One region of the Sutcliffiella sp. NC1 genome, then DNA from elsewhere that is predicted to be linked to it. Evidence: riboswitches for the same ligand, from Rfam matches in the RefSeq annotation. Region 1 holds a riboswitch; each other region holds the start of a gene.
The links. A riboswitch is a leader RNA that binds a small molecule or an ion and turns the genes downstream of it on or off. The one in region 1 is predicted to bind S-adenosylmethionine.
Positions count from the first base shown of each region.

Region 1 (11,401 bases):
ATAGTATTAATAATAACTAGGTTTCCGATCTTCGAATATCGGTATTTGCTTCCGAACCTTCTCCACTTTTTCTAAATCAATGTCACTAACAACGATTGCTTCGTCTTCCAAACCTTCCGCTAAAACTTCCCCCCATGGGTCGATAATCATTGAATGGCCAGCAAATACGTTATTAGGGTCCTTCCCAACACGGTTAGCTGCAACTACATAGCATTGATTTTCAATAGCTCTAGCAATTAATAAAGCTCTCCAATGCTCGAGCCGTGATAATGGCCATTCCGCAACGACGAAAACCACTTTTGCGCCTCCCGTTGTATGGGTACGAATCCACTCAGGAAAGCGAATATCGTAACAAATAACTCCAGCGCAAGTTTCCCCATCTAGTTGAAATAATCCATCATTTTTTCCTGGTTGTAAGTATAGATGCTCATACATTAACTGAAACAAATGTAGCTTACTATATTCACCTACAATATCGCCTTCGTCGTTTACAGTGTACATGGTGTTATATGTACCTTTAGATGTATTTTTAGCAACGGAACCACCGACAATATGAACATTATGTTTTTTTGCTAACATTTGAAGTGTTTTTTTAGTAGTGTCACCGTTATTGTCACCAATTTCGTCTAACCGGGTTAAATCGTACCCTGTCGTCCATAACTCTGGTAATACGATAATTTTAGGGCTATATTTCTGTACAGTTTCCATAATCAATTTTTCTACTTTTTTAACATTTTCTTGCGGTGAACCGAACGTTATATCAAACTGAATACAAGCTACTTTCCATGACATATAAAAGTCCCCCTTTATTAGCCTTCGTCGTTTTCTGCTACCTGCATCTAATTTACAATTTATTATTCATTGTGTATAGCCCATTACAGAAAATTTCAAAAAACTCTTTACATTTTGCTTTTAACATTATATGATTTGTCACTAGTATTTCAACATTTTTTTAAGAAGGTGTACAAATGAAAAACTTTAAACAATCAAAATTGTTACAAACGTTACCAAAACAATTTTTTGCATCCCTTGTTGAAAAGAGCGGAAAAGTAGTTGCATTAGGTCATGATGTCATTAACTTAGGACAAGGAAATCCGGATCAGCCAACACCGCAACATATTGTACAATCGATGCAAAATGCGGTATTGAAACCACAACATCATAAATATGCCCCATTTCGAGGCCATGATTTTTTAAAAGAGGCGGTTGCAGCATTTTATAAACGAGAATACGATGTAGTGTTAGATCCAGCAACAGAAATAGCTGTTCTTTTTGGCGGAAAAGCTGGATTAGTAGAGCTGCCCGTTTGTTTGCTTAATGAAGGTGACACCGTTTTAGTCCCTGATCCAGGCTATCCAGATTATTTGTCTGGAGTTGCGCTAGCAAAGGCAAACATGGAAGTAATGCCACTTGAAGAGAAAAATAATTTTCTACCAAACTATCAAAATATCTCAGAATCTGTGCTGAAAGATGCAAAGTTAATGTTTTTAAACTATCCGAATAATCCTACAGGTGCTATGGCAACAGCTGCTTTTTTTGAAGAAACATTAGAGCTAGCAAATAAAAATAATATTTGTGTCGTTCATGATTTTGCATATGGCGCTATCGGCTTTGAGGGGAATCGTCCAATTAGTTTTCTACAAACTGCTGGTGCTAAAAATGTTGGCGTAGAAATATATACCTTATCAAAAACATATAATATGGCAGGGTGGAGAGTCGGTTTTGCCGTTGGGAATGCTAGTGTAATTGAAGCGATCAATTTACTTCAAGACCATCTATATGTGAGCCTTTTTAGTAGTATACAAGAAGCTGCTGCAACTGCGCTTTTAGACTCTCAACATTGTGTAGATGAATTAGTGGAAATGTATGAGGAGAGACGTAACGTTCTCGTAAACGGATTGAAAGAAATTGGTTGGGACGTTAATGCCCCACAAGGATCCTTTTTCGCATGGTTAAAAGTCCCTAATGGCTATACTTCTGAAAGCTTTTCTGATTACTTATTAGAAAATGCTCATATTGTCGTTGCACCAGGAATTGGCTTTGGATCATACGGTGAAGGTTATGTGAGAGTAGGGCTATTAACAAGTACAGAAAGATTACAAGAAGCGGTTGATCGAATTAAAAAATTGCAATTATTTTCTTAATCACTGTTGACAAAAAAGATTACCAATGTCATAATCTCAACTAGATTTTCTATTTTTGTAATAGTAAAAAAATGAATATATTACGTTTTCTTATCAAGAGCAGGTGGAGGGACTAGCCCGATGAAACCCGGCAACCGACTTATTTTTAAGCACGGTGCTAAATCTTGCAGCTTTTTTAGCTGGGAGATAAGAGGATGTTAGGATACCTAACCTCTTCTTATTGGAAGAGGTTTTTATTTTGTATTTAATTCATTTTAAAGAGGTACAACAGCACAGTAATTTTTACAAAAGGGTGTGGAATAGATGAGTGAAGTAATTGCTACATACTTAGTTCATGATGCGAAGGGGAATCTAGAAAGAAAAGCAGAAGGGATTGCCCTTGGACTAACAGTTGGTTCTTGGACAGATTTACCAAAAGTAGACCAGGATCAGTTAAAAAAACATAAAGGTCGAGTAGTACATGTTGAATATCTGCCAGAGGACGAAAAGGTTAACAGATATTTCGGTGAGAAGAGAACAAAAGGACTTATCAAAATTGCTTATCCATCACTTAATTTTTCTAATGACATTCCTGCCATTATCACTACAGTTTTTGGGAAGCTTTCTCTTGATGGAGAAATTAAATTACTTGATTTACAGTTTAGTGATGAACTAAAAAGAAGTTTTCCAGGACCGAAATTTGGTATTCAAGGTATTCGAGAAAAAACAGGTGTGTGGGAGCGTCCGTTTGTAATGAGTATTTTTAAAGGAGTATTAGGGCGTGATCTCGCCTTTTTACGAGACCAATTAAAAGAGCAAGCGTTAGGCGGAGTGGATTTTGTAAAAGACGATGAAATATTATTTGAAAATGAATTAACACCGTTTGAAAATAGAATAATTGCCGGTAAGGAAGTACTTCAAAATGTGTACGAACAAACAGGGCATCGTACGCTTTACGCGGTGAACATTACTGGTAGAACATATGAGTTAAGGGATAAGGCGAAAAGAGCGGTAGAACTTGGAGCTGACATGTTATTATTTAACGTTTTCTCCTATGGACTAGATTGTTTACAAAGTCTCGCAGAAGATAAAGATATCAAAATACCAATAATGGCCCATCCTGCATTTAGTGGTGCTTTAACACCTTCACCAGTTTACGGGGTTTCGTATGAGCTATTATTAGGTAAATTACTACGATATGCTGGGGCAGATTTTTCCCTTTTCCCTTCTCCTTATGGAAGTGTAGCGCTAAAAAAAGAGGCAACATTAAAAATTGCAAAAGAGTTAACGAAAGAGGATCTTGTAAAAGCAAGCTTACCTGTCCCATCTGCTGGTATTCATCCTGGTTTAGTGCCGTTATTAATAAATGATTTTGGTCAAGAGTCAGTTATTAATGCTGGAGGCGGAGTACATGGGCACCCTGATGGAGCCGCTGGTGGTGCTAAAGCATTCCGTCAAGCTGTAGACGCCGTACTGGAAGGGAAAACGTTAGGAGAGGCAGCTGCAGAAAAAGAGGAATTACAGAAAGCATTACAGCTTTGGGGTGAAAAATAAGATGACAACTTTAAAAAGACAACCTGTTATTTTTTGTGATTTTGATGGAACTGTAACGAAGTCAGATAACATTATTGCAGCGATGAAGCAATTTGCACCTGATGAATGGGTTTCATTAAAGGATCAAGTGTTATCTCAACAAATTAGTATACAAGATGGAGTAGGGGAAATGTTTGCTTTACTTTCATCCAGTAAGAGGGAAGAGATTACTAACTTTATTGTGCAACAAGCGAAAATACGCGAAGGGTTCGACCGCTTCATTGCTTACGTAAAAGAGCAAGAGATCCCACTATATATTGTTTCTGGTGGAATCGACTTTTTCGTCAAGCCGTTATTAAAAGGACGGATTGAAGAGGAATATATCTATTGCAATAGAGCTGATTTTTCAAACGAGAATATTACTATAACTTGGCCACATAGTTGTGATGAACAATGTGATAACGATTGCGGCTGCTGCAAACCTTCCATCATTCGAAAAATTGCAAACGATACTTCATACAAAGTGGTTATTGGTGACTCCATCACTGATCTACAAGCAGCTAAATTAGCAGATAAAGTGATTGCGAGAGATTTTTTAATAGAAAAATGCGAAGAAAATAAACTCGCTTATGAATCGTTCGAAACGTTCGATGATGTCATTTCCATACTACAACGACTGGAGGTTACGGTATGAGTCGTTATTTGCAAAAGTGGAATGAACTAGCGGATGTAAAGGATGAGTTTGCCGAAAGAGATTGGTTTCCAGGAACAAGTGGAAATTTGTCTATTAAAGTTTCAACAAACCCTCTAACATTCTTCGTAACAGCAAGCGGAAAAGATAAGCGAAAACGAACAGCAGAGGATTTTTTGCTAGTAGATAATACAGGCGCACCCGCTGAAGAAACAAAATTAAAACCTTCAGCTGAAACGCAATTGCATGTTGAAGTTTATAACAGAACTAATGCAGGAGCGGTATTTCACGTCCATACGATTGATAATAACGTTATATCGGAAATTTATAAAGAAGATGGAAAAATTACTTTTAAAGGGCAAGAAATTATTAAAGCTTTAGGTTATTGGGAAGAAGATGCAGAGGTTTCTATTCCAATTATAAAAAATGATGCACATATTCCTACCCTTTCTCAACAGTTCTCTAAATACATTCATGGAGACAAAGGAGCGGTCCTTATATTAAACCATGGAATCACCGTTTGGGGAGAAACGGCTTTTGAAGCAAAAAAATATTTAGAAGCTTGGGAGTTTTTGTTTTCTTACCATCTAAAATTGCTAGCTTTGCAAAATGTTCAAAAACAGTATCCAGTTATGCCAATTGCTTAACTAGAACTGAAAAATATATAAAATTATTGAGGAGGAAATATAATGGCACAAATTCGTTTACATGCAACTAATGAAAGAATTGAAAATGAGGAAAAAGTAGTAGCATTTTTAGAAAAGAATGAAGTAATTTACGAGAAATGGGACATTACAAAATTACCATCTAACTTAAAAGAAAAATATGCACTAACAGATGAGGAAAAAGAAGAAATTTTAGCTGTATTTGGAGAAGAAATTGCTGACATTTCAGAGCGTCGAGGTTATAAATCTAGTGATGTTATTTCTTTGTCTGATTCTACACCAAACTTAGATCAGTTATTAACCAATTTCCAACAGGAACATCATCATACAGATGATGAAGTTCGTTTTATCGTAAGCGGTCACGGGATTTTTGTAATTCAAGATAATGAAGGAAACTTCTTCGATGTTGAATTGCAGCCAGGTGATTTAATTTCAGTACCAGAAAATGTACGACACTACTTTACTTTAATGGAAGATCGTAAAGTAGTTGCTGTTCGCATCTTTGTTACAACAGAAGGTTGGGTTCCAATTTACGAAAAAGAAGAAGTTAATAGTAATTAATTAGAAGTATATACGACTTGTTAATTAGCCTGAAAACCGATTAGGCGAAGCTAGACGTAAAAATTAGCAAAAACGCAAAGGGATCCATACCTTTTGCGTTTTTTTTGTTATGAATCAAAACTTTAGGGAATATATATAAAAGTCCAAGTATTGATGTTGTTGATAGAGTTTAGTAAGCGGTGAGAAATTGAAAATACTGTCAAATAATGTCCATATATAACGTTAAAAAACTGCTTACAACCGTTTGGATTAACTGTATAGTTGGAAGTGTAAGGGAACGAAAGAACATTAAGCTTTACATGCAAATGAATCTATTGTTAGAACATTGTGAATTTTCTTTACGTTTTTCCGCCCTTATGGTATTTTAAAGGTATGAAGTAGAAAATTTTCTATTGGATGAAGCCAAGGGAGTGATAGTGATGAAAGTTCGTTATAATTTTGTTTCTAAATTTGATGTTCAATATTGTGAACCGACTTTTACTGTGAAAGAAGCTTATGAAAAAGTGAAAGAATCTGGGTACCGTTGCATACCAGTTTTATCAAATAACGGGCGTAAATTTAGTGGTTTTATTTACAAAGTGCATTTACTAGATTATTTATATGAGCAAAAAGGGAAAGAAAATGATCCTATTACGTCCCTCGTTCAAAATGAAGATGCATTTATTTATGAAGAAGACTCATTCTTTAAAGCGTTCTTCACAATAAAAAGATTACCTTTTATTGCTGTTTTAAATGAAAAGGAAGAATTTCTCGGTATACTTACACATGCAAATGTGATGGATGTGTTGGCTGACTCGTTCGGAATGAAAACTGGCGGTCATACGCTTACAATAGCTACAATTGAACATAAAGGGGCTATTAAAGATTTAGTTACATTGTTAAAAGAAGTGAACATTGACGGTATGCTCACACTAGACAATGGTGAGAAATATTTACGTAGAATTATTGTAAACTTACCTGCGGAATTAACGAAAGCCGAAGTACAAAGGTTAGTAAAGAAAATAGAAGAAAAAGAATTTCGTGTTACACATGTAGATGAAATAGATATAGAATAATCATATGAAAAAAAGGTTGCCAATTATTTGGCAACCTTTTTCGATATATTTAATACGGATTTAATATTTCTTTATCAACTAATAGTTCAGAGAGTGTTACTGTTTCAGCTTTTTTCTTTACCATTGGAATGTACTGCTTTAATACAGAAGCTGTTTTATCCCCAGCAACTCCAACATGCCCAATAGCAATTATTGTTTCTTTTTTGTCGATATCTTTTAACAGTTTGTTTGCTTGTCTTTCGATATGTTGAATACTATATATTTCATCAAAGAAGAGCTCATTTTCTAAATAGGGGACACCAAGTTCAGATGCAACTTCCGCAACGACGCTCTTTCCACTCGTTTTACTATCTAAATAGTATAAACCTCGTTCTTTACAAATAGTTAGTATTATTCTCATAATATGTTCATTTGAAGTTACCTTCGATCCCATATGATTATTGATTCCGACAGCATGAGGAACTGCATCAATCGCATCGTTCACTCTTTTTATTATTTCTTCATCAGAGAGATCTGTTGTAATAGCACCAGGTCCTAACCAGCTTCTTTTACCTTTCACGGGCTCCATTGGCAAATGAAGAATAACTTCGTGACCGAGCTCATGTGCCATAATCGCATCCTCTTCAGTTGTAGGTAAAAATGGCATAACAGCAACTGTTAAATGTACTGGTAAGTTTAATATTTGTTTTGTACCTTTCATGTTATTACCAAAATCATCAATAACAATAGCGACTCGTTTATCTATTTCTTCACCGTTTACAAATTGACTACTTAAAAAAGAGGTAAATAAAAAGCAAATAGTTAGAAGAAACATCTTATATTTCATAACAATTCTCCTGTCGACAAAAAGTGATGTTTGTATATATATCAACAAAAATTTTATTTTTATTGTGTGGACTTTTCGCATAAAGATACAAGATGTACAAAAAAACTTCATAAATATTTTGTCTAATATTGCGATTGTGTTTACTTATGTTGAATTTTTTGTAATAATGCGATAGGAGAGTTTGGGGATGAAAGGGAGAGAGTAAAATTGACTCAGGACAAAAACATGGATTGTTTACTAGTTGAAATAAATAAACAGAGAGAATCCATGATAACTGTTGCTAACAAAACAGGTATAGAAAGTGAACAAACGATAAAATGCAGCCAGCATTTAGATCAATTAATATATGAATACCAAAAGAGACAAGTAAAAGAGAAAAGACAAAAAACTAGCTACTATTTACGATGAAAAACACCGATTTTCAACCGGTGTTAAAAAATTTGAATTAAGAAAATCATAAATAATACTCCAATGATAAACGTATAGGTAGATAACCTTTCGTTTCCATCACCATGACTTTCAGGAATTAACTCCTTGTAAATAATAAACAACATTGCCCCGGCTGCAAAAGCTAAACCGTAAGGAACTAACCATGAAACAGAAGTGGTTAAATAGAATCCTAGAAAAGCCATCGGAATTTCTACAGCGCCAGTTAATGTTGCGACAACTAATGCCTTCCACCTTTGAATACGCTGCTGAATTAAAAACAGTGCTACTAATAGCCCTTCTGGTGCGTTTTGTAATCCAATTGCAAGCGCAATTAAGTTTCCAGTCCCTTCTGAATCTGATGCATAACTAACACCAACAGACAAGCCTTCCGGAATATTGTGTAGCGTAATTGCTGCTATAATTAACATAGCTTTTTGATCGAATTTAATCCCGCTTTTATTATGCTCTAAATCAATATGAGGAATGAATTTTTCAAGTAAATTTAAAACGTAAACACCTAATAAAACCCCAACTATTACTTGAACAATCCCACCGTATTGTAACGCTTCTGGAATTAAGCTCATCATCGCAGCTGCCATCATAATACCAGCAGTAAATGCTAGCATCATATCCCTAGAACGATGAGATATGCTTTTCGGTAATAATAAAATAAGAAGTGCACCAAGCCCAGTTGACAATGCAGCTAAAGTGCTACCTATAAGTGCTTCAATCATGTATTACTTCCTTTCCATCCTTGTTAGGGAAACAATATGAACTTTTTATCTTCTATAAGGAGGCGACTTACTTATATAAATATATTCTAATGTAAAGCGGCTATGCTCATTATATACTTCTCACAGACAAACATAAAGTTGAAGATATTATAGCAAAATAGGAACAAGTAAAAAAACAATTATTATTCGACAAATGTTAACAGTGAGTTATGTAAGCGTTTTTAATTATATATCAATGTAATGGTTAACAATTTATTAAGAAATTGTAAAAAATACGAAAAAAGTGTAGCGTTATTTCGACAATACAGGGTATAATTCTATTTGTGTGAAAAATTAAATTACATAGGGGGAAAAATCACATGAAAAAATTACTAACTGTAATGTTAGTGGCGATTTTAGCAGTTGCTCTAGCTGCATGTGGAACTTCTAACAATGGCAACAACGCTGGAACAAACAATGCAGGCACAAACAATGGTGCTGGTTCTGGGGAAGAAGCGGGTACGGAAAAACCTGATAAACTTATTATGGGATTTGTACCATCTACTGAATCTGACAAAATTGCAGACACGGTTGAGCCTTTAGCTGAAAGATTATCTGAAATTCTTGGTGTTGAAGTCGAAGGATCCGTTATGACAAACTACACAGCTTTAGTTGAAGCGATGGGTAGTGGAAAAGTACATATCGGATTTGTACCAACATTCGCTTACATCCAAGCTAATGAGCGTTATGATATCGAAGTTATTTTAAAATCTATTCGTAACGGTTCATCTTCTTACAAGGCGCAATATTTAGTTCGTGCTGATTCTGGAATCGAATCATTCGCAGATTTAGAAGGTAAAATTTGGGCGTTTGGTGATATTACGTCTACAAGTGGATTTTTATTCCCAGCAGTACAATTAATGCAAGAATTTGATATTGATTCTACAGATGCATTACAACAAGACTTTTTCGCACAAACAGTTGCTGTAGGTTCTCATGACAATGCTGCTTTAACAGTTTTAGATGGAGATGCTGACGTTGCAACAACTTTTGACGATGTTCGAGATGTATTAGAAGCTGACTATCCAGAGGTAAAAGAAGAGCTAGTAGTATTAGGATATACTGATCCTATTCCTAACGATACTATTTCTGTTATTCCTTCTTTAGATCCTGCATTTGTTGAAGAAATCAAACAAGCTTTCTTAAGCTTCAATGATGATGAAGAAATGATTGAAATTATGAATGATGTTTACCGTTGGACTGGTATTGATGAAGCATCTGACGAAGAATATGACATCGTTCGTGACGTTGCAAGACTAACAGGTTACGAAGGTTAATAACTTCTGTTTAGGTAAGGTTGGGGGGAAGCTTGCTTCCTCCTTTTTTCTTGGATTTTTAGAAAGTTCTTTCAATCCAAAAAACTTTAAGCGAGACAATGGCAAACGATTGTATAAATGGTTTAAAGGAAAGTTATTATTGGGCGCCACAATCCAACGGTTCATATACTCACTAAAGATTTTATGTTTAGTAGAACTTTTATGTATCGTTAAGATGATGGCGCTCATTTCATAACTGTTGATGTTCTAATGATATTTCCAACATGGAGGGGTACGTAATAAAATGATAGAGTTTAAAGATATATCACTTGTATATCCGAATGGTACGCAAGGGTTAAAAGACATTAATGTAAAAATCAATGAGGGTGAATTCGTTGTAATTGTCGGATTATCTGGTGCTGGTAAATCTACATTTATTAGAAGTATAAATCGACTCGTTACTCCAACAGATGGAGAGCTTATAGTTGACGGAGAAAATATTTTAACATATAACGGTAGAGACTTAAGAAGGCTTCGTACAAAAATAGGTATGATATTCCAGAACTACAATTTAGTAAAACGTTCTTCTGTTATGAAAAATGTTATCGCAGGAAGATTAGGACACACTGGTACGTTAAGAAGTATCTTTAACTTATATTCCAAAGAAGATATTGGATTAGCGTACGAGAGTTTAAAACGTGTAAACATTGAAGAAAAAATATATAATCGTGCGGATGAACTAAGTGGTGGTCAGCAGCAACGTGTAAGTATTGCACGTGTGTTAACACAAAAGCCGAAATATTTACTAGCGGACGAGCCGGTATCAAGTTTAGACCCTCCGACAGCTCATCAAGTTATGACCTATTTAAAACAAATCAATAAAGAAGACAATATTACAACAATAGTTAACCTCCACTTTATTGATATGGCGATGGAATTTGCGGATCGTATTATCGGTATGAGAGCAGGAGAAGTGGTGTTCGATGGGCCTGCATCAACTGTGACAGAGAAGACGTTCGAAGAGATTTACGGCCGTGCCATTCGTGAGGATGACATGGTGGGAGGTCAAGATTAATGATGAATGAGAAACAAATGAAGGAGAAAGTGCAACCTAAAAGTATTACTTCTCCAGATTTGAAGCGAAAAACAACATTAGTCTTCATCGTTGTAGCTGCTCTATATTTATATAGTACTTACAAAACTGAATCTACATTGCCTGAGTTTATAAAAAGTTTCCCAAGAATGATTGAAATGTTTGGAGGCTTCTTTCCTCCAAATTTAGAATATGTAAGTAGGGTTATTCCGGCATTGGTTGAAACTTTTTACATGGCTATAATAGCTACCACCATCTCAACTTTATTAACAATACCTTTCTGCCTACTTGCGGCAAGAAACATTAATACAAATAAAATTACGAACCAAATTACTAGATTCTTTCTAAATATCATTCGTACAATTCCGGATATTATTTTAGCGGTAGTATTCGTCG
Region 1 is NZ_CP115153.1:2,254,625-2,266,025, forward strand. Features, by position in the region: gene O1A01_RS11745 (carbon-nitrogen family hydrolase) at 7-792, opposite strand; gene O1A01_RS11750 (pyridoxal phosphate-dependent aminotransferase) at 969-2,144, shown strand; SAM riboswitch class I at 2,232-2,337, shown strand; gene mtnW (2,3-diketo-5-methylthiopentyl-1-phosphate enolase) at 2,448-3,677, shown strand; gene O1A01_RS11760 (2-hydroxy-3-keto-5-methylthiopentenyl-1-phosphate phosphatase) at 3,679-4,350, shown strand; gene O1A01_RS11765 (methylthioribulose 1-phosphate dehydratase) at 4,347-4,994, shown strand; gene O1A01_RS11770 (1,2-dihydroxy-3-keto-5-methylthiopentene dioxygenase) at 5,037-5,573, shown strand; gene cbpA (cyclic di-AMP binding protein CbpA) at 5,993-6,628, shown strand; gene O1A01_RS11780 (divergent polysaccharide deacetylase family protein) at 6,678-7,454, opposite strand; gene O1A01_RS11785 (aspartyl-phosphate phosphatase Spo0E family protein) at 7,662-7,862, shown strand; gene O1A01_RS11790 (ZIP family metal transporter) at 7,886-8,617, opposite strand; gene O1A01_RS11795 (phosphate/phosphite/phosphonate ABC transporter substrate-binding protein) at 8,977-9,933, shown strand; gene phnC (phosphonate ABC transporter ATP-binding protein) at 10,217-10,987, shown strand; gene phnE (phosphonate ABC transporter, permease protein PhnE) at 10,987-11,401, shown strand, end outside.

Region 2 (9,521 bases), 390 kb from region 1:
AAAAATAAGAACGATTGTTCTATATCATTCTTTCAAAAGTTAATGGGACATGGGGACAGGAAATGTCGTGCACACATTTTTTGACATTACTGTTAACAAACGTCCACGGTCTAGGAACAGGTATTATGTATTATATTAACCTGGAAATTGCTAACCCTTTTGTATTCTTCACTACGTATCTTCTAATGATTAGCGAAGTAAGAAACAAAGCAGTTGCAACATCGCTTTAGACAAAATGCCATTAAGTCTAGTTAGTGACTTAATGGCTTTTCAACTTCATAAAAAAACTTGTATGGGTCCTAGGACGCTATCCTTGCACCCCGATTACTCATCGGGACGACATTCCTGTTCGCTTGTTCAACCTATCTACGATACCTTTTTCACTGTATCTACGCTTGGTTGGTTTTTGAACTTTGGAAAGCCGATAAGGATAGCGATTACTCCGCAAATTCCTACTAAAATTGGATAGAAGGAGTATGGTACTAGGCTTACAGGTGAAATGGCAGCTAATCCTGCTGCTGCTAATATTTGACCACCATACGGGATAATGCCTTGGAATGCACATGAGAATAAATCTAGTAAGCTCGCTGATTTACGTGGTTCTATATCATATTGATCCGCAATGTTTTTCGCAAGCGGTCCTGTAATCATAATGGATATTGTATTATTCGTTGTTGCCACATCTGTAATACCTACTAAACTAGCGATCCCAAACTCTGCACCTTTTTTGGTTTTAATTTTACTAGTAACAAAATGAAGGAGATAATCAATTCCACCATTATGTTTAATAATACCAACCACACCACCAATTAAAAGGGCTACAATCGCTAAGTCTTCCATACTAATAAGCCCATTTCCAACCGATTGTAGATACCCGAAGAAATCGAATGCACCTGTCGAGAGCCCAATAATTCCAGCAAACACGATACCACCTAGTAATACGATAATAACATTCAGACCTGCGATTGCTGCACCAAGAACTGCTAAATACGGAAGCACCTTTACAATTTCATATGTATACTCCCCATCAATGTTAGCACTATTACCCGAAGTAAGAATGAATAGAATAATGGCTGTAATGATTGCACCAGGTAATACAATGAAAAAGTTTACTTTGAACTTATCACTCATTTTTGTTTTCTGGGTTCTAACAGCAGCAATCGTTGTATCAGAAATCATTGATAGGTTATCGCCAAACATCGCCCCACCAACAACTGTTGCCATTGCGAGTGCCATTGAGATATCGGTTTGCTCTGCAATCCCAATTCCAATTGGTGCTAACGCCACTACCGTTCCCATAGACGTTCCCATAGAAATCGAAATAAAGCACCCAATTATAAATAATCCTACTAGTAGAAAATTCTGTGGTAAAAAGGAGAGACCTAAATTAACAGTGGATGCAACTGCACCCATTTCTCTTGCTACTCCTGCAAAAGCACCAGCTAAAATAAAGATAATACACATTAAAATAATGTTGGAGTCGCCTGCACCTTTACAAAAGATCTCGATTTTTTTAGCAAAGCTTTCCTTACGATTCATAACTAATGCGATAACTGCAGCAACAAGTATTGCAACATTCAATGGCAATACGGAAAAGTCCTTTGCAAATACACCTACTCCAATAAAAAGGAGTACAAAAACAAATAATGGTAAAAGGGCATACAAGCTACCCTTATTAACGTTTTCCTCTGACATAATGATTTCATCCTCTCATTTTTCGCTACGATAAAATTAAATTTAATTCAAGTGTAAAAATTCTTTTATCTAGAGAGCTTTCTTAAGACATTGTCATACCCCCAGTGACATTCACACCTTGCCCCGTCATATAATCCGAAAACCTTGAAGTCAGGAAGATCACGACATTTGCCACATCTTCGGGTTTTGCAGTTCGGCCAAGTGGTACTTGAGAAATATCCTCCATTTCAATTGCGTGTGCATTCAAACCTCTTAATTGTCCACCGATGACTCGTTCACTTCGCTTCATGTCTGTTTCGACAATGCCCGGACAAACGGCATTCACATTAATTGCATGCTTTGCTAATTCAAGTGCCATCACCTTTGTAAAGCCCATTACAGCATGTTTGGATGCAACATAGCTTCCCATTAATCTGTACCCATTTTTACCAGCCTGAGAAGCGATGTTGATGATTTTTCCGCCTTGACCTTGTTTGATGAGATACTGAGCAACAGCCTGGCTCCAAAGGTAGACACTTTTTGCATTCACATCAAGCACCCGATCCCAGTCCTCTTCCTTTATGTCTACAACATAATCCATCGAGGAAATCCCTGCGTTGTTGACTAGAATATCTAGTCTACCAAAGTGTTTTACAGTTTGATCAACGTATCCATTAACTATTGAACTTTCTGTAATATCTGCTTGAAAATACAATATTTTTTCATGTAGAGATTCAGGGGACGGGGCCAAATCGATTACAGCCACTTGTGCACCACATTCAAGTAATGCATTAACGATTGCTTTACCAATTCCCCTTGCTCCACCAGTCACAATCGCTACTTTTCCTGTCAAATCCATCACATACATTAAAATCCCCCACTTCTTTTTACCAACTAGTTCAATCATTTTAAGCAGATTGAACACGGAAAATTCTCCCGTTAAATGTTTCCCTAATTACACAAAAATGCCTCTCTAGATAGAGAGGCATTCATCATTAATAGTAGCTACGCCTCTCTTATCTTTCAAAACAAACGTTTTGCAGGATTTAGCACCTTTTCATGTGTCAACATGAACGGTTGCCGGGTTTCATCGGGCCAGTCCCTCCACCACTCTTGATAAGAGAATATACAAATATATTAAACTTAATTTTATTGTTCCTAGTTTAAATTATCATCCCTATAAATGTCAATTAAAAAATTCGCGGAACTCTTGTGGTCCATATGAAAGCCATTTGGGACATGGGGACAGGAAAGTCATCCACACATTTTTTGACATAACGGTTACCAAATGTGTGCACGATATTATTATCCCCTCGTTCCATCGGATTACAAAACTAACATTATTACTCATTTCATTAAAATTTCGTCGATTAGTAATACTTCTTCATATTCCTTAAAAGTTGAAAAATTATCATCCGTATATCTAATACCTCTTAAGATAAGTAATTTTCCCTTTACAAGTAATTTTGTAATTTGTATTCTACTAGAAAAATGGGTAATCTGAGTTAATTGCTGCTTTTCAATATCATAAATAAACACATTGCCCCCAATTCCAACAGTCCCGTCCCCATAACCTTTAATAAGTGCAATCGTCTTTTTATTAAGCCAAACAGCATATTTAGGAATGTTTCCATCTTTATCAGGAGAAATAACTTCTTTAATGTATCCACTTTCCATATCATACATATAAAGACTTCCTGATCTCTCCCATTCTAAAGGCGAAATATAAATTGCTTTCTTTTTGTCAGGAGATACTTCGGGTTTAGAAGGAAAGTCTTCTGTAATGATAGTACTCTCTCCACTTGGGTTAATTTGTATTAACTTCTCATTGACTTCATCATACATAAGTTGGTACATCATTCTTCACTCCCATTAGGTAGTAAACCACGAATTAAAATACTTTTGGTCTCTGGAATGTGATAAATTATCTCTTCAATTACTGAAAGAGGAAACAAGATTATTTTAAAAGGTTAACTTTTTTCTATACTATTTAGGAAATCTAATTGATTTGGTGTAGGATTAAGTGGTATTACTAATACCCAAAAATCCGGTTGATGCTGAGCCGCTGTTGATATTTCATTATATAATACGGTACTACTAGGCATTCTTTTCCATTTTTTACATTGAAATATCCATTTTCTATCATAACCTAGATTAAAAGGTAATTCCTCATATCTAGTGGCTGTAATATCTCGTCCTCTTCTCTATTTATTGCAATTTCTACTGTAACATAATAAATTTCTTTTAAATTAGAAGTCTACTCAAACAAACTCATCTGTTCCACTTCCCCTAATCGTTCCATTGCTACCGGTTCGTGGTCTTGGAAGTAAGCATGATGGAGCCATTTTTCTTTCGTCATGACTTTTTTTGATGAATCTGTAGATGCTCTCAATCTGCAACTATATATAATTGGGAAGTAGTCTTGAAGGAATTTACCCTCTGCATGTGCTGTTAGAGCGATAATTTGAAATCCTAATTGCTCTGCGATGAAGAAAACCGGACTCAAGACGTGGTCACTGGATGCTTTACCGAATGGGTTATCTAAAATGACTGCTCGGTGCCGCTTCATGTTCGATTGGATATGCTGTCTCTTTTCTGCTACATAATTTAAAATTCCAAGGAACAAAGTCATATTTTTACTCCATTTTTCTCCACCTGACCATACATTACTTTGCTCCCAAGAGTATGAGCGTGTCGTCACTTTATTGTCATTCGTTACTTTGCGACAACTAACCTTCATCACTTCATTATTCATAACGATTTGGAGTAATTGCTTGGACTGTAGCCACATTTCAATATCTTTTCGAATTTTTGCTGCGTCCTCTTCCCCTTGATCATTATAAAAACGATCTGACTCTAGCTGCTGAAGTATCCACTCAATATAGTCTAGGATTCTTGTTTTTCCAATTTCCTCGTCCCATTCAGGTATATTAAAGTTAAAAATCTGCTTCCAATCATTAACTATTTTCACTTTCGTTTTTTTCGGAATTTGCTTAAGCTCTTCTGTAAGTGTAAGCAAATGTGTATGAATTTGTGTGACGAACAATTGCATATCTTCATCACTTTGGCGAATATGTTCATTTGCATAAACTGTTACTCTTTCTATCCGTTGCAGCATATTTCTTTTGAATTCAAGAATATCATCATATGATTGTTTCACTTCAATACCTGTTAAAGCCATTTGACGGAGTTTTACATCTGAGATTTCTGTATTACAAAACTCTCTAAATTTACGTTTTGCTCGTGCAACTGTTTCTTTCTCATTTTCCACTGCTGCCTTGCCTAATCTCAATTGATCTGTTATTGCCTTTATGAATTTTTTTCGGCTATAGGTGAAGTCGTTCAATTCTTCGTCGTTTAATCGAACTGCTTCGACGTCAGGTGCATTAAAATGGTGTCCTTCTATAAAAAGATCCAGACTATACTTTGCTTCTTGTAATTCTTTTACTTGCTTTTCCATTCTAGCTTTCTCTTGATCGAGGAAAGATTTTCGTTCCTTTAAATGTTGTTGTTCCTGCAATAATTTACTTTGTAGCTTTTCTACGCCTTCTGCAAATTCCACTATCTCGTAGGAAGGGTAGTCTTTTTTAAATTGAAGTAGCCTATTACTCAATAGCCCAAGTTGCTTATCTTTTTCCGATGCTTTTTCCTGAACTTTACGATTGGCGTTTTCAAGCTCTACCTTCAAAGCTTCTATTTTCCCGAAAAGAATACTCATCCTTTGCTTACCGTCCCCAGGAAATAGCATGTCTTCATCTAAATTTTGCTGTTCTTTTAGTAAATCATTGATTTGGTCATTGTTGGACTGGAGAAATTCGAGCACACCTTCTCTTTTTGCAATCCACTCCCCTTTAGTTCGATTAATTTTTTCTAGAGAAAACTTTAAATCTTGGATTTTATCTAAAAGAACTTGCTTACTTTTACCTGTAAAAATCGGGGTGAAAGATTGAACAGATGGATATGCCTCTTCTCTTTTTAATAAAATTAACTCATTTCCCAATTGATTCTTTCGATCTTGAAGCTCTCTTTTTTGATTCTCGAAATCTTCGATGAGCCTCATACAATTCGTCAAATCTTTCTGTAAATGTTGAAGATTTTTTTCTGCAAGCTGCTTACGCTCGCTGTCTTCTTCAAGCTCGCGTTCATAATGTAAATAATCCATCGCTTTGGAAATTTTTTCCCCAAGCCCTTGTTTTTCATCCCGATAATTGTTGATAGTTGTTTGGAAAACAGTAATAGCAGATTGGTGCTCCGCAATAGTTGTTCTAACTTTTTGTATCATAATTGCTAGTTCTTGAAGAAGGTTTGATAGCTTGTTTTTTTCTTCTTCTAACGTAAAGATTTTCTTATACGGATTTACTTCTAGAAATTTTGTTAATTCATGTAGGCATTCTTCCCAAACTTTTATCTCTTGTTCTTTTAACTCTCTAATAGCGGTTGTTTCGAATGCACTTTTCTTTATTTCCTTTTTCCAATTAGTAAATGTGCTAAGTTCAATATTTTCTCCCCAATGGCTAGGAGAAACCCAATAGTTAGCAGACTCCTCCTGAACTTCAACTGCTTCTTCCGTAGTTATGACAACAATAGGGAACTGCAATTGATCGGATATGCTCCTTATTTTTCCTATTAAAGCTTCCTTCGATTTGTTTGTCGTTACTAAAGTAAGTGGCCATAATGGATATTGTTTATACTTTTCTCTATCCTTTTCGTTCATTGATTGTACGTATTCAACACCAGTGACAACATAATCAAATTGATTTTTCCAGCTTTGAACTTTTTCTTCTAAAAAAGCATCCCCGAAAAATTGATCTTGTCTATCATAATCATCCACATAACGGTAAGCGATTCGCTCGCGGTATAATAGTTGATCTCGTTCCTTTTTTCGCTTTGTTATTTCATCCTCTAACCTTGTCCTAATTGCTTCCTCTTGTAAATGAATTTTTTCGATTGATGCCCATTGGGGACGTAGGGAACTAAGCAGCTTTATCACATGTTTTTGTTCTTCTATAAATTGATCTAGTTGATAGTTTACATTATTTTGCTTATTTTCCACTCTAGATTTTTCAAGCTGATTCTCTTCTAGCTTCTTCGTTAATACCTTTATCTCTCCCATTTTTTCTTTTTCTTGCTTTATGAAAGAAATAATTTCGTCATCAAGATATTGTTGACGCTTCGTCCATTTTTCCATTTCCTCCTTCATATCTTCCTGTGTCGGATTGGCAAGAAGCTGATTCTTTAAACGTTGTAAATCGTTTGTTCTCGTTTCTATTTTACTTTGTAAACTAGAAATTAAATTTAGTGCATCTCTTTCCTTATGCTCTATTTCTTGCTTCCTTCCTATTTCCCCTTCTAGTTTATTTATTATAGGGTTTAGCTCTAATGAAACATTTTTCCGTTGGTTTTCTAATCGTTCTTCCTCTTCCATATAAAAACCGCGCAACTCTTGTCTTGCTATTTCAAGTTTTTCTTCAAAGTCATTTACTTCATCCGTTTGTTCAAACGAAGCAAGCTCCTCTTCTATATGCTTTAATGAATCTTGCTTTTCCTTACGCCTTGCTTTTAAGTCAGACAATTTCAAGGAAAAATATTCCCTTTTATTCGTATGGAGTTCTTCTTCCTTTTTATTTCGATCGCCTAACACTTCCTTTAACTCCTCTTCCAGGCGTTTTAACGTTAGTTCTTCTATTAAAATTTCATACGAGGCAGACTTTACTTGATAAAAAGTTTCGGAAGTATTCCATTCCTCTAGTTTCGTTAATACTTCGGCGTGTTCAACGGTGGCTTTCGTTTGTTGTTCTATTGTTACCGTCCATGTACCTTTCGTGCGCTGTTTAGCTTTTTCATATTCTTTTTCTCGTTGATGTAATTTTTCATAAACAGATACATACTCTTCCAGTTCGCTCTGAATTTGTTTATTTTCTTCCAATGTTTCTTTTAATTTTTTATAGTTTTTAAAACTCGTATGCTGCTTTTCAAATAAGTCAGCAAACATATTTTCTTCATGACCATTTATAGAACGTTCTACCGTTGGAATAAGGAGTCGATCAAATAATTGATTCGTCGTTTTACAGTCGTCAAAAAATGCCTCTACCCCACCTTCCGAGCTATTAATTTTCACGATACTTTCCCATTCGCTTGAAATAATGTGGTACTGTTCTTCGATAAACGTTTTATATTCTTTAATAGTAGGAAATGTACGTGCCATAAATGAACGTTCACGCATACCACTATAATAATCTAGCATTTCCCCACGATCGGCCGTTCTCTTTCCGTCTTTTCCACCACGAACGAAAGGAATACCTTCTATTCCGTGTGGATCATTCCCATCATATTCGTACACATATCGATAAGAGTCTAAACCGTTCTTCGTCATAAATAACGTTACGGCTGTCACAACGTACCGACGTGGTTGATCATTCATAATCCATTCAATTGCAATATGTGCAGGGGCGTTTTCAAGCTGGAGTGTATTTTTAATTTTCCGATCTGCTAAATCAACATGAGGTAAAATGGCCTGCAATGCCGTTTGAATGAGCACTGTTTTCCCGCCACCGTTTTCAAGTAAAATGGCACCGTTATGTCCTTCAAATAAAAAAAGCTCATCATTATATCTCTTATTACCTTCTTCGTAAACAACATTAGTTAATCTAATTTTACTAATGGCTGGCACGTTCATCCCTCCGATCAAATCCGTATATGAACTCCAATATTCCTTTGTTATATTCTATTTCCATGAAAAATCTCTGAATAATCGTTTTCGCCTTTTCCGTTAACGTTATTTCATCGTTTCCAATTTCCTGTATTAGTTGTTGAGAGAGTAAAAACCTTTTTACTGTATCGATAAAGCTTAGACGGCTTATCGTATTTCCGCTCTGTTTTTTAACTGTTTCTTTAATATCATCCATATCGTCCCATTTTTCGATAATCAATCTCCAATTATAGGAAAACTCTTTTTCTACTTCTTTTAACTCTTCCTCATCATGAGATTTTAATTGGTCAATTCGCTCTTGAATAAATCGAATCCACTCATCAAGTCGAATAAATTGTCTTGTCGGCTCATTACTTTGATACGTGTCGTAAAAGCTACCGAATAGAATAATTGTGGAAAAATAAAGTAAGTATATATCACCATTAGTGGAACTAGAGCGTAAAAAATTCTTTTTGATCCAGTCGTTGCTTACATGAAAAAAAGAGAGCTTCGTTTTAGGAACTAAGAAAAGTTGTTCACTTGTAGATATCACTACCGCATCTACTTCCTGGCTAAACATCTCAAGCAGTCCACGAATTTCATCATCTGCTCGGTATAGTTGCACTGCTTCACGATCTGCCACTCCATCTCTAGCAAGCTTTGTATATAATTGAAAGGCTTTAATGATTTTTTGTTCAGAGTAATTCATTTAATTCTCCTCCAAAGTTATCTCCATATCTTGAATAGAATAACGGGAATATCTATTTATGATTTCGTTTCCTTCTTGAATAACTAGTATTTTTGTCTCTAATAATGATATAGCATCTCCTAATAGTGTTTTTCCTTCTTCCTCGTCTAATTCTCCATTTACAATAGGAGATCGTTGATGTAAGATGATCCAAAAGTCATAAAAATAACGTTGTTCGTAAATAGAAGAAAGGCTATTCCTATCGAGATAATCCATAAATTGAGTGAGCGTTGAGATTTTTTCTTCCTCAAAAGCTAACAAATAATATTGCATAAGCTCTTTAAATTTTGCTTTCAACCAATTTCGATAAGGTAAATTCGGTTCCTCATCTAGAACGGAAAGAAAACTTTGTTCCACCTTTTCTTCACGTTCCTCTGATATGTTTTGTTCAGCAAAAACAGTTAATGGCGA
Region 2 is NZ_CP115153.1:1,866,073-1,875,593, reverse strand. Features, by position in the region: gene O1A01_RS09530 (Na+/H+ antiporter NhaC family protein) at 367-1,695, opposite strand; gene O1A01_RS09525 (SDR family NAD(P)-dependent oxidoreductase) at 1,778-2,599, opposite strand; SAM riboswitch class I at 2,688-2,797, opposite strand; gene O1A01_RS09520 (DUF4652 domain-containing protein) at 3,022-3,534, opposite strand; gene O1A01_RS09515 (coiled-coil domain-containing protein) at 3,932-8,344, opposite strand; gene O1A01_RS09510 (DUF6063 family protein) at 8,331-9,071, opposite strand; gene O1A01_RS09505 (replicative DNA helicase) at 9,072-9,521, opposite strand, start outside.
Region 2: another riboswitch for S-adenosylmethionine. It lies ahead of O1A01_RS09525 (SDR family NAD(P)-dependent oxidoreductase); the one in region 1 lies ahead of mtnW (2,3-diketo-5-methylthiopentyl-1-phosphate enolase).

Region 3 (11,401 bases), 1.8 Mb from region 1:
CACTTCCGAACTATTTGAGTTAAAAAGGTTGTTAGATTTGTTATTTCATGTAAATGTGAGTGGAACAGAAAAAATTTCTTTACCAATAGAGGTGGATACATTTTTACGTCAAGCGATAGAAGAAGTGCAGTTAGTTGATTGTCATTCAGAGGAGAGTGAGCAACGTTACTGGAACAGCATCTCTACGTTAAGAGAAAACTATCGTGAAGCAATATATCATGGAATTAGTGGAGAAGAGGTTGTTTACTCACTAGATGAAGTAAAAGATTACGCAACAAAATTATTGGGACGTGTAGAACAAGGGATCAAACGAGTAGAGTCATATCGTGACCCGCTTATTCCAACTTATTTTTACTTTGAGCCGAAAGTAGAAATCGGAGAAGAGTTTGACCTTTCTTCAATTGAATGGAAACCAACTGCTGTTACTCCGTTTTTAGAAGGTGTTGTGAAACAGTTAAAAACAACAGACGATCAGGCAAGGGCAAAAGAGCTGTACGATATCGTTAAAGCTTCTAACATTTATGATGAAAAGCTTCAAATGTATAAAACATCAATGAGTATAGCGGAGGAGCCTTTAGAGCTTGGACGAGCGAAGTCGTTTACTCCAGGATGGTTAGAAAACGAATCGATTTTTTTACACATGGAATATAAGTATTTATTAGCAACGTTGAAAGCTGGATTAATAGATGAATTTTTTGAAGATATGAAGACCGCGCTTATTCCGTTTTTAGACCCAGCGGTGTATGGAAGGAGTCCATTAGAAAACTCCTCCTTCATCGCAAGTAGTGCTAATCCGAATCCAGCACTACACGGTCGTGGCTTCGTTTCGCGTTTAAGTGGATCCACTATTGAGTTCATGAACATGTGGTTTGTAATGATGGTTGGAGAAAAGCCGTTTTTTGTTCAAAACGGTGAATTAGTTTGTCACTTGTCTCCAACATTACCAAACTGGTTATTTGATGAAAATGGTGAAGTAACGTTCACGTTTCTTGGTCATACCGAAGTAACATATGTAAACAAGAACAAGGGTAATACGTACGGGGGAGATGGTGTTTCACCGACATCAATGGAACTCGAGCTAATAGATGGAACGAAGAAAAAGGTAGAAGATAGCAAGGTAGTTGGAGAGCTAGCTGTTTCCATTCGTAAAGGGAAAGTACAAAAAATTGCAGTGGAATTGAAATAAGGAGTTATTATATGACGATTTTACAGGGGAAGATTGCTTTAGTTACTGGTGGTTCAAGAGGTTTAGGAAAAGGTATTTCAACTATACTAGCAGAAGCAGGAGCAACAGTTATTGTTAACTATGCACATAATACTACGGCAGCGGAAGAAACTGTTCAAATTATTATGGATGCAGGTGGAAAGGCGATTGCTATTCAAAGTGACATAACAAATGAAGAAGCTGTGAAACAACTGGTGGTAGAGGTGAAAGAAAAACTTGGGGGAACGATAGACATCCTTGTCAATAATGCTACAGGACCACAACCGGAGTTATCATTAGAGGAAATCACGTGGGAAGATTATTTGGACCAATTAAACTTTTTTGTCAAAGCACCTTTGTTTCTACTTAAAGCAGTATTACCTGGAATGAAGGAAAAAGGAGAAGGGCGTATTATTAATATAGGTAGTGAAGTAATAACGTTAGGCAATCCTAATTTTTCATCTTATGTTACTGCAAAATCTGCTCAACTTGGGATGACTCGCTCATGGGCAAGTGAGTTAGGCCCGTTTGGAATTACTGTTAACATGTTAAATCCAGGATTTGTGCCAGTCGAGCGGCATGAGGGAATAGATGCAAGTGGATATGCTAAAAATGTTCCATTAAGAAGAGTGGGACTGCCTAGTGACATTGCTTCAACCGTATTGTTTTTAGCATCCAATCAATCAAAGTTTATAACAGGTCAAACCATTACGGTCAATGGTGGGAATACGTATGGTATATAACTAGAATGCTTAAGGCATGAGAACTAAACGTTTTCATGCTTTTTTGTTTGTTATGGAGACGGAACTTCTCACATTATTTTAACTATCCCTTATTAAAGGACCTAAACTAACATTTTCGGAGTAATAAAAATATGTAAAAAAAAATGCAACTTTTCCCCTTTAGCCGTCATCTACATAGTAGAATCAAAAAGAAAGAGGAGGTGAGCCGTGTTGAATGTTGTGGATCGGTTACGAGCTGGTGAGGAATCAGCATTAGTGGAGTTAATGCAATTGTATGGAGATTATTTAACACGAACCGCGTACTTGTTAGTTAAAGACCGCCAATTATCGGAGGAACTTGTTCAAGATACATACGTTCTAGCATATAAAAGAATCGATCAGCTGCATGATAATGACAAAATAAAGAGCTGGCTCACTTCCATTATTATGAACCTGGCCAGGTCACATATGAGAAAATGGAGCTTTAAAAATGTATTATTAACTTTTGATTCTACCCCACTAATGAGTAAAGGTTCGCCAACAGACGAACTGGAACAAAAGCTACTAAATGTAATGGATAACAAGCTGATTTACAAAGAAATTCAAAACTTATCCTACAAGTATAAAGAAATAATCGTCCTATTTTATTATAACGAATTGAAAACGAACGAAATTGCCGAGTTGCTGAAAATGAAAGAAAACACGGTGAAGTCTAGGTTGAAAAGAGGCCGTGTTCTATTAAAGGAAAACTTATTAAAAGGAGGCTATGAACATGGGTAGAGAGAAAGTGTTGATGAAAAAGAAACTTGATGAAGAGCTAAACGATGTGACATTTACTAGACAAAATCAAGTTCTTTTAAAAATAGAGAAAAAAAGTTTTCGAGAGAAGATGGACCTATTATTAAATAAAGATATAGAAATAAACATCATTCCTGTATCTCTTGCTATCATGCTAATCGCCCTTCCACTGAGCTACGGAATCGTTAAAAATAGTAACGTGTCAGAGAGAAAAATGATTGAAATTGCTGGAAGCTATTACTGGGAAGACGAGTTAGAAGGGAGGCTGAAAATCGATGAAGATTAAATTGAAGGTAAAGCATCTGTTAATAACAATAGTAGTATTCTTGACAGTGACGCCGTTGTTGTTTATTTTCATTAAGCCTCAAATAGAATACGTAATTACTGATTATAAAATTAGAAACGGAAAACCAGTAGAGAAAAGTCAGGTCGTTTATTTACTGGACGAAGCGGAAATTTTTAAAGGGTCAAAACTAGCGCTTATCCGAAACTATGTGATGGAATATTCTAACACAGGATATGATGTGCTCGTTGGTCCACATATGTACCAAGTTAACTACGGTTACGAAGGCGAAAAGCTGTCTGAGGAAGAAAGAATGCATTATTTACAATTTTATTTAGAGGAAGCCCCGATTGATGGATACTATACGGAAGCTGCGAAACTAGTTATTGAATACTATATTAGAGTCGGAAATGAAGAGAAGTCAGAGCAACTAATAAATGATACGCTAAACAAAGTGAGTGAAAGCTATTACCTCGATGAAGTGTATTTGGAGCAGCTTAAATGGTATGTGACGTTTCGCCCGCTTGATGAAGTGGAGCAATTCATCAAGTTGTTAGAAGGTAAAATAGAAACTAACAATTATATGTTAGGAGAGCTAGCGAAATTAGAGGCGAAGGCATATATAGCCGAAGGAAAGTATGAAGTGGCATTATCGAAACTTTCAGATCGAATTCGTCAGTCCGATGAAATGGTAGCAGGACTAGAAGAAGATATAGAGGATGGTTTTGAAGCATATAATCCTGGGGATGAGCTTCGTACATTAGAGGCTTCCCTTAAAAAAAGTTTTGATAATGGAGAGCTCGTTGTTGGCTCTATTGCGGGTAAAATAGCGCGCTCTGATGGTAGCCCTGTTGCGGGTGCCGTCGTTATATTAAGAACGGAACATAATGCAGGGTACGGAATGCGGTTCAAAGATGAACTTTATCAAGTATATACAGATAGTGATGGAAACTATCAATTTCCACAAGTTATGCCAGGGCGCTATCAACTGTTTTTAGGGTTACAACTAGAACAAGTTGATGGATGGGCAGTCGGAAATCGGAAAGAAACGTGGGTGCACGTAAAAAACGGCGAGCATACGAGTTATGATATGACCTTGAATCCGTTAATTGAAGTCCAGTCACCTATAAACGACGAGAAAATTACAACAGACGAGATAACTTTTCGTTGGGATAGAGTGGAGGGAGCTGACTATTACCAATTAAATATCGGATATTCCTTTGACGAAGGTAGTATAATGAGCGGCTCGTTAAAGGGGGATATTCAAGGGGAAACGATTACGATTTCAACAGAAGAATTATACAATCGAACAATTGGAACATATTACGAAGATCCAGATCATCCAACAGATCCGCGTTCAATCCTTGCCTTATCGAATCCAAATATTCGTATTCTCTGGTCAGTAGATGCCTTTAGAGAAGATGGGGAATTTATTACTAGAAGTAGCGGCTACAGATTAGATGAAGAAAGGATCGGAAACTTACCGTTCTTTTACTTGCAGGACCGAGAGCTAACAGAAGCAGATGAGCAATTGTTAGATTCGAAGTGGGAAGAAGCATATGAAACGTATGAAAAAAGCTATGCGAGCAACCCAGATGACCTTCATAGTTTACGGATGTTGTATAGGTTAGCGGAAGTGAAAAAGGAAGGTAAATATTTAATCGAACTAGCGGAAAAAACAAAAGATCCACATATTATTTTTGAAGTAGTTCGCCAATATTATCGCGTTGGTAATTGGGGCGAATATATGAAATGGTACGAAAAGTACGAGGCTGTTTCAAATGGCGGAGAAGATGCTTTTGAACTTTCCATTCACGGAACGGTTTTAATGACACTTGGAAAGTATGAAGAAGCTAGAAGCGTGTTTCAGGAAGCAATGAACAAGGATAACTACAATATGTACGTAGGTAACTGGATTGCACTAGAACTACTAGACAATAACCAGTTTGCAAAAGCATTAGAAGTAGCTAAAAACTATCCAGAAGAAAATATTTACGAAACGAGCACAGACTGGGAATCACTCTTAAAAGATATGCAGCAAGAAAGCAAAGGGAAGGAACAATACGTTCAAACTCTACAAGAGGTCATCCAATTTGTACTAGAAAACGACGAGAAAAGCTTAAGCGAATGGAGACAATCTACAGACTACCAAGAGATGAGAAAGTACATTTACCAATTAGGAGAATTATATATAAATAAAAAAAGGTAAAAAATAATGTGTGGACAACGGGACAGACACCGTGGACGGAGGGACAGGTCCCACGTCCACACAGAAAATGGAAAATATGGGCGGGGGAATAGGTTGGAGACGACTTTCGTAAATGCCTACAATTATCCCACGTCCACCATGTCGCGAAGCTCTTTTTCCTATAAAGGAGAAGGAGTTTTTTTGCCTACAAAAAATAGTGAAATAGCATTTTTTTCTCTAAGATGACATATAGTAAGAACCATATAGGTCTAACTACTTCTGACGATTAATGTCAGATTGGTGCTCTCATAGGGAAATCAGAGGATTAAGATTGGCTCTAGCATAAGTGTTTTTATCATGCTAGAATAATAAATTTCCAATATATGTGTGGACAAGGGACCTGTCCCTATGTCCATAACTTTGAAAATTTGAAATATTTTATTAATTGTTTGACAGGGTAAATTTGGCTGTGTTATATTCGTATTAACTTAATTAAACATAGCGACAATGCGTTAATTGAATAAAGTATTTCTTATCAAGAGTGGTGGAGGGACTGGCCCTATGAAACCCGGCAACCGATTTTCTTTTTTAGAGAAAACACGGTGCCAATTCCTGCAGAGTATTTACTCTGGCAGATAAGAAGAGATGGATGATATTTAAAACCCTCTTCTTATGAAGTGGGTTTTTTATTGTTTAAATAAGTCGCTATGTAAGGCAGGTTAGTAAAGAAGGTGGTGAAAGTTATAGGAAGAAAAGAAACTGACACTAGTTAGCCAGGTGACAAAAGGAAAGTCAAGTTCTTCATCCGACCAAAAAAATAAGGAAAGAGGGATTAAATAATGAAAACAAGAAAGAATGGGATATTTCTAGCTATAATACTGAGTATTTCCATCGGTTTACTTAGCGCTTGTGGTCAAACGGCAACTGGAGAGAAGAAGTTAGAGAAAATTAGGCTTGATTATGCTTTTTATTCACCAACGAGTTTAGTTTTAAAAGAATTTGGATGGTTAGAAGAGGACCTAAAAGATGAAGGCATTGAAGTGGAGTGGGTTCAAAGTCTTGGTAGCAATAAAGCGCTAGAATTTTTAAATAGTAATAGTATTGATTTTGGTTCAACGGCGGGTGCAGCTGCACTTATTGCAAAAGCAAACAATGCTCCGATTGAGTCCGTTTATATTTATTCGAAACCAGAATGGACGGCGCTCGTTACACAAGGTGAGACCGAGCTAACATCAGTCTCTGACTTAAAAGGGAAAAAGGTTGCTGCAACGTTAGGAACAGATCCACATATTTTCTTACTTCGTTCACTAGCTGACGCTGGATTAAAGCCGACAGACGTTGAGATCGTCAATTTGCAGCATGGAGACGGGGCGTCTGCGTTAGTATCTGGTCAAGTAAGTGCTTGGGCAGGGTTAGATCCACATATGGCAGTACTTGAAGTGAAGAATGGAACAAGTTATATATATCGGAATACAGAATTTAATACGTATGGAACGCTAAACGTACGTACGGATTTTGCCAAAAACTATCCAGAACATGTGGAAAAAGTAATTGAGCTTTACGAACAGGCGAGAGCTTGGACAATCGAAAATCCAGAAGAAGCGGCTAAGATTCTAGCAGAGCAAGCCCAGTTAGACGCTGCGGTTGCCAAACTACAACTATCAAGAAATGATTTTTCTAATCCAATTCCTAGTGAGGTTCAAGTGAAGGCTCTTATTGAAGCGGGAAAAGTTTTACAGACTAGTGGAATTATTGACTCGAACGTTAACGTTGAAAAATTGGCGACCGAACTCATTCAATCCACATTTGCTACAAATGTCATTAAATTGGAGGATGAATAATGGCACAACAATCAGGAAGTAATTATGTAAAGCCACTTCGTTCGACTTTTAGAGTACGGTTTCCTATTCAACGAATTCTTCAAGCTTCTAAGTCTGTTTTTATTGGTAGCGTTCTTCCTATTTCACTAGTAATCGCTTGGGAGGTATTGAGTAGAGTAGGAGTTTTTCCTCCTCATTTACTTCCAGCTCCTTCCTTAATTATTCAAAAGATAGTGTCAATGATTCAGGATGGGAGTTTATGGGGACATATTGGCATTACGTTAACAAGAGTTTTTGCGGGCTTTTTGCTTGGAGCGGTATTTGCAATTTTGCTTGGAGCGATAGTCGGCTTTTATAAACTAGCGGAGCAATTGCTCGACCCAATCCTTCAAGCATTTCGCTCCATCCCATCATTAGCCTGGGTTCCACTATTTATTTTATGGTTGAGCATAGGAGAGACTTCCAAAATTACATTAATAGCCGTTGGAGTGTTTTTTCCGGTGTATTTAAATATTGTTAGTGGGATTAAAGGGGTAGATCGTAAGTTAATTGAAGTGGGGAAAATATATGGATTTACTACTTACCAATTAATTAAAAATATAATTTTGCCTGCATCACTTCCTTCATTTTTAGTTGGTTTAAGAAGCGGATTAGGTCTAGGTTGGATGTTTGTCGTTGCGGCCGAGTTAATGGGTGCAAGTAGTGGTCTTGGCTACTTATTAGTATTTGGTCAAAATATGAGTTCTCCCGATCTTATCATTGCAAGTATTATCTTATTTGCTTTAATTGGGAAAATATCGGACGCATTGTTAAAGGGCGTGGAAAAGAAAGCGTTACATTGGCAAGATAGTTTAACGAACCAATAGGGGGTGAAGGCGTGCTTTTATCAGTCAAAAATAGTAGTAGAAAATTTGATAATGGAAATGTTGCTTTTACGGATGTAAGTTTTACGGCTAATAGTGGAGAAATTGTCGGCTTACTCGGAACGAGCGGATGTGGAAAAAGTACTCTTCTTCGTACGATATCTGGCCTTGATAAAGGGTATACAGGCAATATTTCTATTCATGAAAAAGAAGCGAGAGATAACAATGAAAATATCGGGTTTATGTTTCAAGAACCGAGACTAATGCCATGGTTAACTGTATTAGAGAACGTAGTCTTTGGTATGAAAGGGAAAAAGAATTGTAAAACAAACGAGGCGATGAATCTACTAGCGCAAGTCGGTTTAAAAGGGTTTGAGCATCACTACCCGAAGGAATTATCTGGAGGCATGGCTCAACGGGTTGCCATCGCAAGAGCCCTCATCACCTCACCGGAAATACTGTTGTTAGACGAACCGTTCAGTGCGTTAGATGCTTTTACAAAAATGCAGCTCCAAGACCTATTGTTAACAATATGGGGTAGAAAGAAAGCAACGATGTTATTAGTAACCCATGATATTGACGAAGCACTCTATCTTTGTGATCGACTGTTAGTTTTTAGAGGGCAGCCAGGTGAGTTATGTGAAGAAATCAACGTTTCAAAAGAAAGGCCTCGTTCTAGAGGAGATGAACAGTTAGCTAAACAGAAGGAAGTCATTTTATCGCTCTTAAATGTAGAAAATTCGAATTAGGAGAGGAAGGGAGTATGTATGAAACTGCGAGAAGCATCTGCGCTTAAACAAGGAGAAGGGGCTTTTAATCTTTCAAACTATGAGGAAGTTTCTAAGCAATTTTCGTGGGATACGATTCATCCTCAATTTAGCTGGCATCGTACGAATAAGGTGAATATGGCTTATGAATGTATAGATCGCCATGTGGAAGATGGATATGGGGAGAAGATTGCATTAATTTATATGAATGGTCACTTTAAAGAAACGCATACCTTTTCTAATTTGAAGAAGAAAACGGATGAGTGGGGTTATCTATTAAAATCACAAGGTGTGAAAAAAGGGGACCGTGTTTTTGTATTTTTACCAAAGCATCCAGACTGTTATATTGCGGTGTTAGCTGCAATTAAAATTGGTGCGATTGTCGGTCCGTTATTTGAAGCCTTTATGGAGGAAGCAATTTTTGATCGTATGTACGACTGTGAAGCATCCGTTTTGATTACGAACGAGGAATTGTTACAAAGAGTGCCAGTTAGCAAACTACCACATCTTCAATCTATTTACATTACAGACAATATAGAGCATCCAATTGCGAAATCGATTCCAAAATTGGTGGAAGAGGTAAGTGTTAATGGCGAAATCGTTGAATGGGTAGATTTAAATGATGGCATGATCATTCACTATACGTCTGGGTCTACAGGAAAGCCGAAAGGAGTTTTACACGCACATCGAGTGATGATTCAACAATATCAAACAGGACAATGGGTTTTGGATTTAAAAGAGGATGATGTATATTGGTGTACGGCCCATCCAGGTTGGATAACGGGTAGTTCGTATGGGATCTTTGCCCCATGGTTAAATAGGGCAACTATTGTCGTACATGGTGGTAGGTTCGATGCGAAAGAATGGTTTGAAGTACTTGAACGAACAGGGGTAACGGTGTGGTATAGTGCTCCAACTGCCTTCCGTCTACTTATGGATAAATCCGACCTTATTCCTGACTATTCTTTTTCACTACGCCACATTTTAAGTGTTGGAGAACCGTTAAATCCTGAAGTCATTACGTGGGGAGTCGAAAAATTGAATTTGCAGATACATGATACGTGGTGGATGACCGAAACTGGAGCGCAGTTAATTGTCAATTTACCATCTGCAAAAATCAAACCAGGTTCAATGGGTAGGCCTATACCTGGAATTAAAGCAGCGATAATTGATGAAGAAGGAAATACTGTGCACCCCTATGAACTAGGACTTTTAGCGATCAAAAAGGGCTGGCCATCGATGATGAAGGAGATTTGGAAAAACGAGGAGAAATATCATTCCTACTTTGTCGGCGATTGGTACATATCCGGTGATTTAGCTTATATGGATGAGGAAGGATATATATTTTTTCAAGGTAGAAACGATGACATGATTAATTCTTCAGGAGAAAGAATTGGGCCGTTCGAAGTGGAGAGCAAACTAATAGAACATCAGGCTGTTTTGGAAGCAGCGGTAATCGGAAAGCCTGACCGAGTTCGAGGAGAAATTGTGAAAGCATTCATTGTATTGGCAGAGGGGTATGAAGAAACCGAGGAATTGAAAAAGGAAATACAGACCTTTGTCCGAAATAAACTATCTGCCCACGCAATGCCACGTGAAATCGAAATCTTAAGAGAACTACCAAAAACCCAAATCAGCGGAAAAATCCTCAGAAGAGCACTCCGCGAAGACAAAGATGTGGACAGAGGGACAGACACCGTGGACGGAGGGACAGGTCCCTCGTCCACACAGAAACTGGAAAATGGAAGCTGGAGATAGTGAGCTCACTTCTCCATAAATGAACCCAACCATTAAATTATCATGTAGAGTTTTATGCTATTTTGCACTACTATTTGCAGCAAATGATAACATCGCTCGTCAAACGTGAAAGGGACAGAGTTTTGTCCCTTTTTTAGTTTGGTATATAGAGTGTAAGATGACTTTGGAAAACCTATTGAAGAACTAATCTCTTTATTTTTTGGTATACTAATAAACGACTTAGTATCTAATAATAATACCTACTGCAAAATAAGAGTGCCTACAGAGTGTAGTCAATTCTATAAAAAATAGCTACAACCAATGGAATTTCCAAAAAATGTGTGGACGAGGGACCTGTCCCCATGTCCCACCTATGTCCCAAATGAGGTGAGAGTGTGATTACCGTTATTGGTAGTATTAATATGGATTTAGTTGTTGGTACGAACCACGTTCCTGATAAAGGGGAAACGACGTTAGGAACTTCTTTTTCTACATTTACTGGTGGAAAAGGGGCCAATCAAGCAGTAGCGGCTGCAAGATTGGGAGGAGAAGTACAAATGATTGGTGCTTGTGGTACGGATGAGTATGGCAAAATAGCGCTTGCTACATTAAAACAAGAAAACATAAAAACTGATCATTTATTTTTATTTCCTGATGAAACAACGGGCATTGCGTCTATTATTGTATCGGATGCAGATAATCGGATTATTGTTGTTCCCGGGGCCAATAATCGATTAACTCCTAAAGAAATAGACGAAATGAAAGACGAAATTATTAAAAGCAAAATGGTCGTCCTACAGTTGGAAATACCGTCGGAAACTGTTCATTCGATATTGAAACTATGCAACGAACACCACATCCCTGTCGTTTTAAACCCAGCGCCAGTGAATCATTTTAAGCAGAAGTTTATCGATATAGCGACCTATTTAACACCAAATGAATCCGAATGTAAAAGCATTTTTGGCGAAGATATCGAAAAGTCGTTAGAACGTTATCCGAACAAATTAATTGTAACGTTA
Region 3 is NZ_CP115153.1:433,556-444,956, forward strand. Features, by position in the region: gene O1A01_RS02200 (hypothetical protein) at 1-1,186, shown strand, start outside; gene O1A01_RS02205 (SDR family NAD(P)-dependent oxidoreductase) at 1,198-1,947, shown strand; gene O1A01_RS02210 (RNA polymerase sigma factor) at 2,155-2,706, shown strand; gene O1A01_RS02215 (hypothetical protein) at 2,699-3,010, shown strand; gene O1A01_RS02220 (carboxypeptidase regulatory-like domain-containing protein) at 3,000-5,216, shown strand; SAM riboswitch class I at 5,725-5,837, shown strand; gene O1A01_RS02225 (aliphatic sulfonate ABC transporter substrate-binding protein) at 6,035-7,036, shown strand; gene O1A01_RS02230 (ABC transporter permease) at 7,036-7,881, shown strand; gene O1A01_RS02235 (ABC transporter ATP-binding protein) at 7,893-8,627, shown strand; gene acsA (acetate--CoA ligase) at 8,646-10,403, shown strand; gene rbsK (ribokinase) at 10,778-11,401, shown strand, end outside.
Region 3: another riboswitch for S-adenosylmethionine. It lies ahead of O1A01_RS02225 (aliphatic sulfonate ABC transporter substrate-binding protein); the one in region 1 lies ahead of mtnW (2,3-diketo-5-methylthiopentyl-1-phosphate enolase).